DNA from 3 places in the Priestia sp. USM5 genome. Region 1 is predicted to be linked to each of the others. Evidence: riboswitches for the same ligand, from Rfam matches in the RefSeq annotation. Region 1 holds a riboswitch; each other region holds the start of a gene.
What was found. Region 1 has a riboswitch for S-adenosylmethionine ahead of ACWATA_RS28080 (5-methyltetrahydropteroyltriglutamate--homocysteine S-methyltransferase). Riboswitches for the same ligand answer to the same signal wherever they lie in the genome.
Positions count from the first base shown of each region.

Region 2: linked by a shared signal. The riboswitch ahead of ACWATA_RS27695 (methionine ABC transporter ATP-binding protein) and the one ahead of ACWATA_RS28080 (5-methyltetrahydropteroyltriglutamate--homocysteine S-methyltransferase) in region 1 are both predicted to bind S-adenosylmethionine.
Region 3: linked by a shared signal. The riboswitch ahead of ACWATA_RS13395 (Na+/H+ antiporter NhaC family protein) and the one ahead of ACWATA_RS28080 (5-methyltetrahydropteroyltriglutamate--homocysteine S-methyltransferase) in region 1 are both predicted to bind S-adenosylmethionine.

Region 1 is NZ_JBSGKN010000007.1:47,063-51,345, forward strand. It holds gene ACWATA_RS28075 (catalase) at 1-511, shown strand, start outside; gene ACWATA_RS28080 (5-methyltetrahydropteroyltriglutamate--homocysteine S-methyltransferase) at 648-1,775, opposite strand; SAM riboswitch class I at 1,857-1,957, opposite strand; gene ACWATA_RS28085 (hypothetical protein) at 2,344-2,643, shown strand; gene ACWATA_RS28090 (FtsK/SpoIIIE domain-containing protein) at 2,656-3,789, shown strand; gene ACWATA_RS28095 (hypothetical protein) at 3,786-4,283, shown strand, end outside.
Region 2 is NZ_JBSGKN010000006.1:65,077-69,359, forward strand. It holds gene ACWATA_RS27685 (MetQ/NlpA family ABC transporter substrate-binding protein) at 1-659, opposite strand, end outside; gene ACWATA_RS27690 (methionine ABC transporter permease) at 677-1,345, opposite strand; gene ACWATA_RS27695 (methionine ABC transporter ATP-binding protein) at 1,338-2,363, opposite strand; SAM riboswitch class I at 2,495-2,602, opposite strand; gene ACWATA_RS27700 (thioredoxin family protein) at 2,783-3,082, opposite strand; gene ACWATA_RS27705 (toprim domain-containing protein) at 3,097-3,447, opposite strand; gene ACWATA_RS27710 (YusG family protein) at 3,629-3,874, opposite strand; gene gcvH (glycine cleavage system protein GcvH) at 3,954-4,283, opposite strand, start outside.
Region 3 is NZ_JBSGKN010000001.1:2,473,772-2,478,054, reverse strand. It holds gene ACWATA_RS13405 (ABC transporter ATP-binding protein) at 1-742, shown strand, start outside; gene ACWATA_RS13400 (ABC transporter permease) at 735-1,502, shown strand; SAM riboswitch class I at 1,604-1,710, shown strand; gene ACWATA_RS13395 (Na+/H+ antiporter NhaC family protein) at 1,796-3,106, shown strand; gene ACWATA_RS13390 (hypothetical protein) at 3,146-3,274, opposite strand; gene ACWATA_RS13385 (LacI family DNA-binding transcriptional regulator) at 3,399-4,283, shown strand, end outside.

The DNA of each region.
Region 1 (4,283 bases):
TCATACGAATCAGCAGCGCGGTCAAATGGATATTCGTGACCCAAAGGAATCTGGGGATAATCCACATATTAATTATGAGCCTTCAATGCTTGGTGGCTTTCAGGAAGAAAATAAGAAAGACCGTGTTCCACATCAACCAACGTATAATGCAGCCGCAATGAGTGCACCAATTGACCGTCCTAACGATTATGGGCAGGCAGGTCACACATACCGTAGTTTTGAAGATTGGGAGCGCGATGAATTGATTAAAAATCTATCGGATGCACTTGCTATTTGTGATAAACGAATCCAAGAAACGATGATTTCTCATTTTACACAAGCTGATGAAGAATATGGTCGACGTGTGAAGAAAGGTATTGAAAAGAAACTACACGAAATGCAGGATATGAAAAATACAAGTGAGGTACCTGGTCGTAAAGCAGGTAAATCAAAATATGGACAAGGTACATTAGCTGCAAATGAAGCAACAGAAGATGCTGTAAAGAAAAGTCACGAAGTCGATCCTTATTAAGTGAATTGCTCCATTTTAAAAATAGGGAACCGACGTATGGGTATAGTATAATCTTAAGGGAATACCTTGCCTAAAACCTCATGATTTAAAAGATACCTCTCCTAATTGACAGGAGAGGTATCTTTTAAATCATTCTTTAGTTATTTGTCCAGACATCTTGAGCGATTTGAATTACGTGATTAATTTTATTCCATTGCTCTTCTTCTGTTAATTCGTTTCCTTCTTCTGTACTCGCAAAGCCACATTGAGGACTCAATGACAAGTTTTCTAGAGGAATATATTCACTTGCTTCTTGGATTCTTCGCTTAATGACTTTAGCATCTTCTAATGTAGGGAATTTAGATGTTACCAATCCTAATACAACGGTTTGATTGTTAAGTGTAAAACTTTTTAATGGTTCAAAATCTCCTGAACGGTTATCATCATATTCAAGGAAAAGTCCATCTACATGTAAGTTAGCAAAGATAGCATCAGATATAGTATCGTAGCCACCACTTGTGATATACGTAGATCTAAAGTTTCCACGACAAATATGCATCGTAATGAGCATATCTTCAGGCTTTTTAGAAATAGCATCATTTAAGCAACTTACTCGATTATCGATAATGTCTTTTACATCCATACCAAGCTTCTCAACAACCGCATTGATGCGTTCTTCAGAAACGAAATCAATCCAGGACGTATCATCTAGTTGTAGATAACGGCAGCCTGCGTCGTAAAAGGCTTGAATAGCTTTTTGATAAGCAGCCACAGTATCATGATAAAATTGATCTCTGTTTCCCTTGTAATATGTATCTTCTTGAATTCGAGTAAATAACATGTTTGGGCTTGGAATTGAGAATTTAGCAACTTGGCTTCCATCACCATGTCGTTCAACAGCTTCTTTTAAAAACGTGAAGTGTTCCACCATATAATGGTGATCGAAGTCCACTTTACCTACTACCTTAATTGCGTTATTTTTGGTTTTTGCACCTTTGAATTGGCTGATATATTCTGTTTCAAACTGCTCCACACCTTCTAAGCCTGATAAGAAGTCCAAATGCCACCAAGAACGTCTAAATTCACCGTCCGTGATCGATTTAAGACCCAATTCAATTTGCTTCTGAACAAGCTTTTCAATTTCTTTGTCCTCTACAGATTTTAAATCAGCTTTATTAATTGTACCATTCGCATACGCTTTTCTTGCTTCTTTGAGGGGAGTTGGTCGTAAAAAACTACCTACGTGATCAGCTTTAAATGGAGCCTTCACTAATGTCTTAGTCATGGTTTTGTTTCCTTCTTTCTTTTCAAAATAAAAAACCTCTTCTTACAAATAAGAAGAGGTTAATAATCGTTATGGATTCTCTTCTTATCTTCAAGCAAATTGCTACTGGAATTGGCACAGTACTTTAACAGTCTGTTGCCGAGGCTTCCTAGGGCCAGTCCCTCCACCTCTCGAGATAAGAATATTCAATTTATTTAACTAAAAAAAGGTTACACTTGTTTTCTTAGGTTGTCAACAAAAATTCGAAAAATCAGAAATAATACACCTCTTACCTCATTACTTCCTCATTACCTACTGCAGCAAGGGTTCTTTGTTATTTTTCGATTGGACAGGCAAGCTTACCGCAGTAGCTACATAGTATCTAAAGTATTGTAACTCCGTTATCTAATCAGTAGCTAGTTCAGTATCGCTACCCCATTAATACAAGCTTTATAACCCTGTTGAAGCCATTTGTGGAATCTGTAAGGGAGCTGAGCCGAAGAGGCGAAGGGGGCGACCGGATGCCTTGAGCTGAAAAAACAGGTACGTCAAAAGCAAAAAAATTAAAAGAGTGAAAGAAGGTATCAACATGAGAAAAACAAAAGGATTTACCTTTCCAAAAATCTTTTCTCCACCTCACAAACCACCTCTTACGAGACCTCGTCCCCTCAAGGCTTATTCCTTTGTTCCTTTTAGTCCACTAGCCCTGCTTGACCCCACTATTTTGACCATAGGAGGCATTGTCTTAGGAATTGCGATCATCGAACGAATACTAGAGCGATGGGGTGTCATCGATCTTGTTGATCAGTTCGCAAAGGTGATGCGGTTTATCTTACCTGTCACCTTTTATGGGGCCTTATTTTACTTCTTTGCGACATTTATGTTTTGAGGAGGGTTTCAAATGTTTGAGAAACTAAAATTACGTGGAAAGCTTATTAAAGCGTTTCGTACAGCAGAGATTTATCGAGTCATAAAGCGTGGGGATCGTACCTCCTATCAATTTCCGAAGATCCATCGAATCGATCATCAGAACACCTACACTCGGTATGCTTTTTCCTTACTGAATGGGATTGATCCTGAACTTTTAAATAAAAAAAGATGGGCATTACGACAAGTATTAGGCAGCAATATTGAAGTGAATGGCAGCTTAAAGAACTTTAGTATTACCGTTCATCACAAAAGCCTACCTAAGATGCTCAATTATAAGTATGAAGTCATTCATCCTCATATTGAGAAAATGGAGCTCCCAGTATGCATTGGTCAAGATATCTATGGAAACCCTGTTTCATGGGATTTTGCGGATTTGGAAACCTTACTGATTTCTGGCGAAATTGGAGCTGGAAAAAGCAGTCTCATGCGTGTCATCCTCACCACGTGGGTGAAATATTCCTCTCCTGAAGACTTGCGCTTAGTCTTAGTGGACCTTAAACGAGCCGATTTGGGCTTATTTCATGAGATTGACCATGTGGATGCGCTTTGCTTTGAAGCAAAAGACATGCGAAAACCTTTTGCATTATTACGAGCTGAAATGTATCGAAGAGGCGATTTATTGTTAGAGCATGGCGTAACACATATAAGCAGGCTTTCATTTAAGCTTCCTCGGATCGTTGTGGTAATTGACGAAATGTCCATCGTGAAGAAAGAAACAGATCTTGTAGAAATGATCCAACAGTTTGCCAGCCAAGGTCGTGCATTAGGTGTTCATACGATTATTGCCATGCAGCGTCCCGATGCAGATTTATTAAATTCAGCATTAAAGGCCAACTTACGGGTACGGATATCTGGTAGGCAAGCTGATGCAACCAATGCCAAGGTTGCCGGAGTGATTGGAACAGAAGAAATCGATGCTGCGGCTAGAGGCCGTATGAAAATAAAAATTGACGAAGTGAAGGAATTTCAAGCGTATTTCTTAGATGAAGAAGCGTGTAAAGTAATGCTTTCTCCTTATAAAACACGCATAAAAGACCCTGAACCTCAACTGGAGGTCGTACCACAGTCTATCTTTGGATTATTAGAGAAGGAGGAACAGCGATGAGTTTCCGTTTATCTCAACGTGATAAAGACATCATTGGGTTTATCAACCAGTTTCGAGCCGTAGATCGAGACTCGTTGGTTGAGCTGTTCTTTAAACAGCTGAAATCGCCTGTAAATGCGTGTAATAGTGTGATGGTACGTTTATATCGATTAGGGGTAATTGAACGCACTCAGCAGTATTCTCCAACCGTCTATTTGCCTGTGGATGCAAAAATCAAAAAGAACTCTCAAAAAATATTACATTTCCTTTCTATCTTGGATGTCTATAAACAAATGTGTACGTATAGTGTGCCTAAGAATGTCATTGTCGAAGATAAGCCCACCGGACGAAAAGGAGGGATTGAACCGGATCTCTTTTGTATTTTTAAAGGATCTCCTTTTTGGATTGAAATTCAACGAAATCAGTATTCAGAACAGAAAATGCAAGTGAAGATTAACCTTTATGAAGAGTTTTTCTTTTCGGATGAATGGAAGGCATTGCATTGGCAGCCAGAG
Region 2 (4,283 bases), on a different contig from region 1:
TTTACTGGATCTAAACCAGCATCGATAGCATAGTTAGCATTGATAACAACAGCGTCACCTTCATTGTTTTTGTACATTTGAGGTAACAATCCGCCTTCAACATCGGCTTTAAATTTTAAATTCTTAGGGTTTTCTACAATATCTTTAATTTGTGCGTCTGTTTTCTTTACGCCTGGTTTTAATTTGATCACGCCAGCTTTTTCAAAAATCGATAAAATACGTCCTTGCTCTGCTACTGCATCACGCATAATAACTGTGCCGTTTTTCGGAAGATCTTTTAAGCTTTTGTATTTTTTAGAGTAGATACCAATTGGTTCAATGTGAATGGCACCGGCACTTACGAAATCATACCCTTTTTCACCTTTATGATCTTTTAGCACTGAATTCATATAAGGAACGTGCTGGAAGTAGTTTGCATCAATTTCATTGTTTGCAAGAGCTGTGTTCGGTAAGATGTAATCTTGAAATTTTTTAATCTCTAAGTCAATTCCTTGTTTTTCCAAAATAGGTTTTGCTTGTTCTAAAATTTCAGCATGAGGCGTATTAGATGCACCCACGACAATTTTCTTTTCATCTTTTGATCCATTGTTAGATCCACACGCCGCTAATCCTACTACTAGCGCAGATGTTAATGCTAAAGCTGAAAGCCATTTTTTCATAATAAATAATCCTCCCTTTATCTTTTATCAATTTTTGCAGTAATCGCATCTCCAATAAGTTGGATAATAAATACAATAATCAAAATTAAGATCGTAGCGGCTAGCGTTACGTCATTATGACTGCGCTGGAATCCTTCTAAATATGCAAGGTTTCCAAGACCCCCAGCTCCAATCACACCCGCCATTGCCGTATAGCCGACTAACGCAATGGTTGTTACTGTCAAACCGGAAATCAAAGCTGGCAGCGATTCAGGTAACAGCACTTTAAAGATAATAGTGCTTGTTGTGGCTCCCATTGATTTAGCAGCTTCAATAACACCTTTATCAATTTCACGCAGACCAATTTCTACAAGACGCGCATAAAATGGTGCTGCTCCAACAATTAAAGCCGGTAACGCTGCATTAGCGCCTAAAATACTTCCTACCAATGCTTTGGTAAATGGAATCAGTAAAACAATTAAAATAATGAATGGAATGGAACGAAAGATATTTACAACCGCCGACACAATGGCATATAAAGGTTTGTTTTGCCAAAGCTGTCCTTTGGACGTTAAAAATAAAAGCAAGCCCAATAAAATACCTAGAACAAATGTGGCTACAACTGAAATAGCCGTCATATATAGTGTTTCATTTGTCGCTTGAATAAAATCATCTAAAATAACGTTTGGAAATAGTTTCTCAAGCATTTGTCATTACCTCCACTTCTACCTGCTGCTCATGAATGTATGCAATGACTTTTTCAACTTCTGTTAATTCTCCGTCTAAATGAACGAACAACGTCCCGTATGAACCTGTTTGTGTATGAGAAATCTTTCCTTGCAAAATATTAATCGTTACATCAAACTGTTTTAAAATCGTTGTAATGAGCGGTTGCTCTGCTTTTCCGCCAACAAACGTCAGCTGAATAATTTGCCCGCTTGGATACAGCTCTTTTACTTGTTCAATCGTTTCAAACGTTTCCTCTGGTTCAGAAATCTGTTGAACGAATCGTTTTGTAATCGGCTGCTTAGGTTTTCTGAATACTTCTAGCACTTGTCCTTCTTCTACTACTGCCCCATTTTCCATAACGGCTACTCGATGACAAATTTTACGAATGACGTGCATTTCATGAGTAATCAATACAATGGTTAACCCTAGCTTCTCATTAATATCTACTAACAGATCTAAAATAGAATCTGTCGTTTGAGGATCAAGCGCTGATGTTGCTTCATCACAAAGCAATACTTTTGGATTGTTCGCTAGCGCTCGAGCAATCCCAACACGCTGCTTTTGTCCGCCGCTAAGCTGTGATGGATAAGCATCTTCACGCCCTTCAAGCCCGACTAGCTTGATAAGTTCGTCTACTCGTTTCATTCTTTTTTCTTTTGAAATCCCTGCTATTTCTAACGGAAAGGCAATATTTTCTCGTACCGTACGCGACCACAAGATATTAAAGTGCTGAAATACCATACTAATTTCTTGTCTAGCTTTTCTGAGTTTTCCGCCTTTAATTTTTCCAATATCATTACCTGCTACTTCGACCGTTCCTGTTGTTGGTGTTTCTAATCCGTTTAGCAAGCGAATCAAAGAACTTTTCCCCGCTCCGCTATAACCAATAATTCCGTAAATTTCTCCTTGGTTAACGGTTAGATTCACATTATCAACAGCTGTTACTTGACCGCTTTTGGCCTGATAAATTTTTGTAACGTCTGTTAATGTAATCATATTTCTTCACCTTCTTTAATAAAAACTTAATTATGTTAGGTTGCCCTATAGGATGAAAAAGCCGTAAAACAATTTTCCCCATTAAAAAAGCCTCTCTGCGCATGACAGAAAGGCTCGATATTTAATCCTTTCTCTCATCTTTCAAAGCGCATAGCTTTGCAGGAATTGGCACCATTTCAGTTAGTCTGACGGTTGCCGGGTTTCACAGGGCTCAGTCCCTCCACCTCTCTTGATAAGAGTTCGCAACAATTATTTTGTTTTTGGGAAATATTCATTCATTTATGAACATTCATGAGTGTGATTTTAGCATGTGTCAGATAGGCTGTCAACAGATTTTGTTCTTGGGATAATATCCCAATATTTCAACAGCCCCAACGGTTCGCTCTCTTTCAACTTCTTCATTTTAAACAAACGTTTGATTATCGAAGCTCCTCGAGTACGTGCTCGATGGAATGAAACGCGTAGAGTTTTTTTACCATTTCACCATTTTCCACTTCAATCAAACAAGGTACGCTTTCAATAGAAAATAATTCTGCTTTTGAAGGCATATAATTTAAATTGCTCATTCCGATGGTTACATCCGGCAGCATCGCTTCTGCCACGGTTAACATTTTTTTTGCCAGCTGACATGTCCCGCAAAAAGGCGTATGGAAAAAGATAAAGGCTCTTTCTCCTTCTTTTAACTGATCATCCAGCTGTTTTTCGCTCCATTCTTGCATGTTGCTCATTCCTTTTATGTTAAAAATTCTGCATTAACATCGATATTGGCACTCAGCAATACTGTTGCTATGTGATGTCTAGGGGCGGCAGCAACTTCTCGGTACATTTTATCAATATATAGATGCTCTGCTTCCGGAAGCTCTCGTTTAAATTGTTTTCTCAGCTTATTCCCTGAATCATCAGAGTCAACGAGTATGTATACCTCTTTGTTAAACGTACAGTCAATAATTTCATCCAGCTTTGATAAACTAATCGTACCGTTTGTACAAATAATTTCAATTGGTTCTCGAATGATATCTTGAATACGCTTTTTATCTGACTTTCCTTCGACAATAATTACTTTTTCAATTTCAATTAGCCCCATTTTCATCACCCATAATCGTCAGTTGTATAGTAACATCATTTCTTTATGCTATACAATATTCGTTAATGTATCACAGTTCACCTGTTTTTTAAAAGAAATTTGCAAGAAAGAACTCTTTTAAAAGGCAGTTTAGGCCATATTATCTCTATAAAACAAGAAAAACAGCGGCAGTTGCCACTGTTTAGCACCATCCTGCTTCTTCATCGCAGTCTGTATATTTTTGCGTTTCACCTTGTTTTTGTACGTCCGCGTATTGATAGAACTTATTATTTTCTTGCGAATATCCTTCTTCAAAGCGGTATTCATTGCCGCTTGTTCCGTAGCTAACTTCACCAATTGGCTGCTTATCAACGTATAATTTCATACCGCCGTCATGAAATTTAGCTGTAACGCGATCTGTAACGTCCATTTTTTGTTTTTCAAACATAAAAAGACACTCCTTTAGCTTGTTTACTAATAGAGTGTCCAGTCAAAAACTTTTCATAAAGACAATTTATGGAGGAATATTATCCTTCGTTTGTCATTTCTTCGTATTGCTCTGCTGTCATCAGCTTGTCTACTTGAGAAGCATCAGATGGTTTGATTGTAATCATCCATGCTTCTTCGTATGGAGATTCATTAACAAGTTCAGGACTATCGCCTAAGTTGTCGTTTACTGCTACAACTTCACCGCTAATTGGTGCGTAAAGCTCAGAAACTGTTTTTACTGATTCAACGCTACCAAACGGCTCGTCAGCTTCTACTGTTGCTCCTACTTCTGGCAGTTCAACGAATACGATGTCTCCAAGCTCAGCTTGAGCGAAATGTGTAATACCTACGCGGACAACGTCTCCTTC
Region 3 (4,283 bases), on a different contig from region 1:
AACAAAGGGAACAATTACCGTCAATGGGTTTCCTTTAAAAGAACAGTTTACTTCAGCTATGAAATCAATTGGAGCGATTATTGAAAACCCTGAGTTTTATGATTATCTGACGGGCTATCAAAATTTAAAACACTTTGCGAATATGCATGAAGGGATCACGGCAGAACGCTTGGATGAAGTGATTGCGCTAGTAAAGCTTGAAAACAGCATTCATGCAAAAGTGAAGACGTATTCCCTTGGGATGAGACAGCGTTTAGGAGTAGCTCAAGCTATTTTACATAAGCCTGCATTGCTTTTACTAGACGAACCAACAAATGGTCTAGACCCAGCGGGAATGAGAGAATTTCGTACATATTTACAAACCCTCTGCAGGGAAGAAGGTATTTCAATTTTAATCGCGAGCCACTTATTAAAAGAAGTGGAAGCATTATGTGACCGCGTTGGTATTATTCAAAACGGCGAGTTAAAAGCTGTTCAAGATCTATCTCCAAATCGTCAAGATCAAGGGATGTATGTAGAATTTGAAGTATCTGACGTGCAACAAGCAGCGGATCTTTTATCTCAAGAATTCCAAGTAACAATAAAATCCGATAGTATTGATGTAGTGATTATGAAAGAACAAATTCCAGCTGTGAATAGAAAATTAGTGGACAGCGATATTTTAGTCTACCGAATCACTCCTGTTTATGAGACGCTTGAAGATTCGTTTATGTCCGTTACGGAGGGAGAGCACCATGCTTAAGTTAATTCAAAATGAACACATGAAATGGTTTTACAAAAGAAGTACAAAAGTCACGTTTATTACAATCGGCATCTTAACTCTTTGTATGGCTCTTTTAATGAAGAAAGTAGCAAACAGCGCAGGAACGGAAGACAACATATTGAATTTCCTGTCATTTAGTGCAGGCATGCTGATCCTCGTTCAATTTTTCGCGCTTGCTGTTGGAGGATCAATGGTTGCAAAAGAGTTTGAAGCGGGTACCATTAAGCTTCTTTTAATTCGCCCTGCTAGACGTTCAACGATTTTAACGTCCAAGTACATAACGCTCGTTTTAATTAGCTTGTATTACTTGCTGAGCTATTTGCTTTTTTCGTTTGTATGGGGAGCATTGTTCTTTGGATTTGCCAGTCTAGAAGGAGATGCGCAGCTGCTTAAAAACATTACGCTTACGTATGACAGCGCGTATATGGAAACGTTTATGATGATGACGTTTGCTTTTATGCTGTCGTCTTTATTTAGAAACAGCGCGCTTGCTTCAAGTCTAGCTATTGTCATAAGTATCGGCGCAAAAGCTGTAACAGGACTAGTATCAGAGCTAGGTTTATGGTGGGGGAAATTTTTACTGTTCGCCAACACAAACTTTGTGCAGTATATGGACGGAATGAAGACGATGTTTGACGGAATGACAATTCCATTTTCAATCTTCATCTTAGTTGCACACTTTGTCTTCTTTATGGGCGTAGCGTGGGTGGCGTTTTTAAAACGTGACGTAGCTAATTGATGTGAGAATTTTCACACTATATATTTTTCTAAAATAGCATTTGACAATTAAATAAAAAGAGATTACAGTAGTGAAAGACTATTTTTAAAACAACTATAAACTTCTTATCAAGAGAGACGGAGGGACTGGCCCTAGGATGTCTCGGCAACTGGCTGTACGCAGTGCGGTGCCAAATCCAGCAGACGATGTTTCGTTTGGAAGATGAGAAGGGTAATCTTATGATACAAATAAGAGACCTCTTCTTATCAATAAGAAGAGGTCTTTTTTTATTACGTAAACAAGAGGTGTTAAGAATGGAACAACAAAAAGGAAACGGCTGGGCGCTGTTACCGCTGGGCATCTTTTTAGTCCTGTTTGTCGGATCAGGAATTATAACGGGAGATTTTTATAAGCTGCCTGTATTAGTAGCTATTATCATTGCAGCCATCGTGGCGCTGGCTATGAACCGCAAAGATTCACTTAATGTAAAAGTGGAACGTTTTGCTAAAGGAGCAGGGCATCCTGATATCATTATTATGGTACTTATTTTTATTTTGGCAGGTGCTTTTTCTCAAGTCGCTAAAGGCATGGGAGCTGTTGATTCAACGGTAAACTTAGCTCTGTCTGTGCTTCCGCAAAGCTTAGTGGTAGTCGGAATCTTCGTTATTGGCGCATTCATTTCAATTTCGATGGGAACGTCAATGGGAACGATCGCTGCGTTAGGGCCTATCGCTGTAGGAATCAGTGAGCAGGCGCATGTATCCATTACATTGGCAATTGCTGCTGTTGTTGGTGGTGCAATGTTTGGAGATAATTTATCCGTAATCTCTGATACGACCATTGCGGCAGTTCGTACGCAAAAAACAAATATGTCAGATAAATTAAAAGTAAACTTTTTTATTGTCCTTCCTGCAGCGATTGTTACAGTGATTTTATTACTTGTAATGACGCTAGGCAATACGTCATCAGTAGAAATTAAAGATTTTAGCTGGTTTAAAATCTTGCCTTATGTCGGCGTACTCGTTGCTGCCATATTTGGTGCAAACGTATTAAGCATTTTAACCGGAGGAATTGTATTAGCCGGCGTAATTGGATTAGCTGACGGAAGCTACACGCTTTCTTCTCTTGCTAAAACTGTGACAGAAGGTATTGGCGGAATGTCGGAATTAATTATTTTATCTCTTTTAATTGGCGGAATGGTTGAACTCATTCGCTATAACGGTGGTATTCAGTTCTTATTGAACCTATTAACACGACGCATTCAAACAAAAAAAGGCGGAGAATTCAGCATCGCTGGATTAGTAAGTTTAACCAATTTAGCCACGGCTAATAACACGATTTCAATTATTACAGCAGGTCCGTTAGCGAAAGAAATCTCTGATAAGTATTCAATTGATAATCGTAAATCAGCCAGTCTGCTCGACTTGTTTTCATGCAGCGTTCAAGGGCTTATCCCTTACGGTGCACAAATGCTTCTCGCAGCAGGATTTGCTAAAGTTTCACCGGTTGAGATTATTCCATTTACATTCTATCCAATGTTAACAGCGGTTTGCGGTATCATTGCGATTGTAATTGGCTTTCCTCGTTTAAATAAAAAATCAAAATCATCTAAAGAAGCTGCGTAATATCAAACCCTTAAAAAGAACATTCTTTTTAAGGGTTTTTTACTGTTTGAAAAAATCAGTCGGCTTTTTTTCATCTAGCTCCTTCCAAAGTGTCTCATTTTGTTTAAGTGCATAAGCCGCTCCTCCGATTTCAATTCCGCATAATAAAATGAATAATAAAATACCCATGATATGACCTCCTTATATAAGTGAATAAAAACATGATTGTAACGGGTTTAGCTTATTGCTGTTTCACTTTATAATGAGAATAAAGTATGAAACGCGTTTCAGCGCAAGAGAAAAAGGTGAAAACATGACAAATATCCGAGATATCGCAAAAAAAGCTGGTGTATCTGTTTCGACCGTGTCACGGGTTTTAAATCATCATCCGTATGTAAAAGAAGAAAAGCGCCGTCTGGTAGAAGAAGTAATTCAAGAACTTAATTACGAACAAAACATTAATGCCGTTCACTTATCAAAAGGGAAAACAAATATGATTGCTGTCGTCTTGCCTTTTATTAATCATCCTTATTTCAGTCTGCTTTTAGAAGGAGTGGCCTCTCAAGCGTTAGAAAAGCAGTATCAGCTTGTTATTTGTCAGACGAACTATGATGTAAAAAAAGAAGAAGAAGCGCTTCATATGCTAAAAACAAAGCAGGTTGATGGAGTGATTATTTGTTCTAGAGCAGGCAGCTGGAGCACGATTGAATATTATCAGCAGTACGGGCCGATAGCCGTGTGCGAAAACGTAAAAAATCGTTCTATTCGCTCCGTATACGTTGATCATTATGCAGCTTTTAAGAAAGCGCTCATGTATTTAAAAGAAAAAGGATATACGGATATTGGCTACTGTATTGGAAGAATGACGGGTACAAATAGTCAACAGAGGCAGCAAGCATACAAAGAATATGTAGAAAGAATAAATGAGCCTTATCATCCGGAATGGGTGTTTCAAGGCTGTTTGAACGTGACAGATGGTGAAAAAGTGGTGAAAAAATTGGTGCAGATGAAAAATCGGCCTCAGGCGCTTTTAGTAACAAACGATCAAGTCGCTATTGGTATAAAAGCTCAGTGCGAACAAGCGGGTATATCAGTTCCAGGCGATTTAGCTATTATTGGTTTTGATAATCATCCGCTTTCTTCTTATTTACAAATCACAACGATCGAACTTCCTCTCAAAGAAATGGGCGAAACGCTT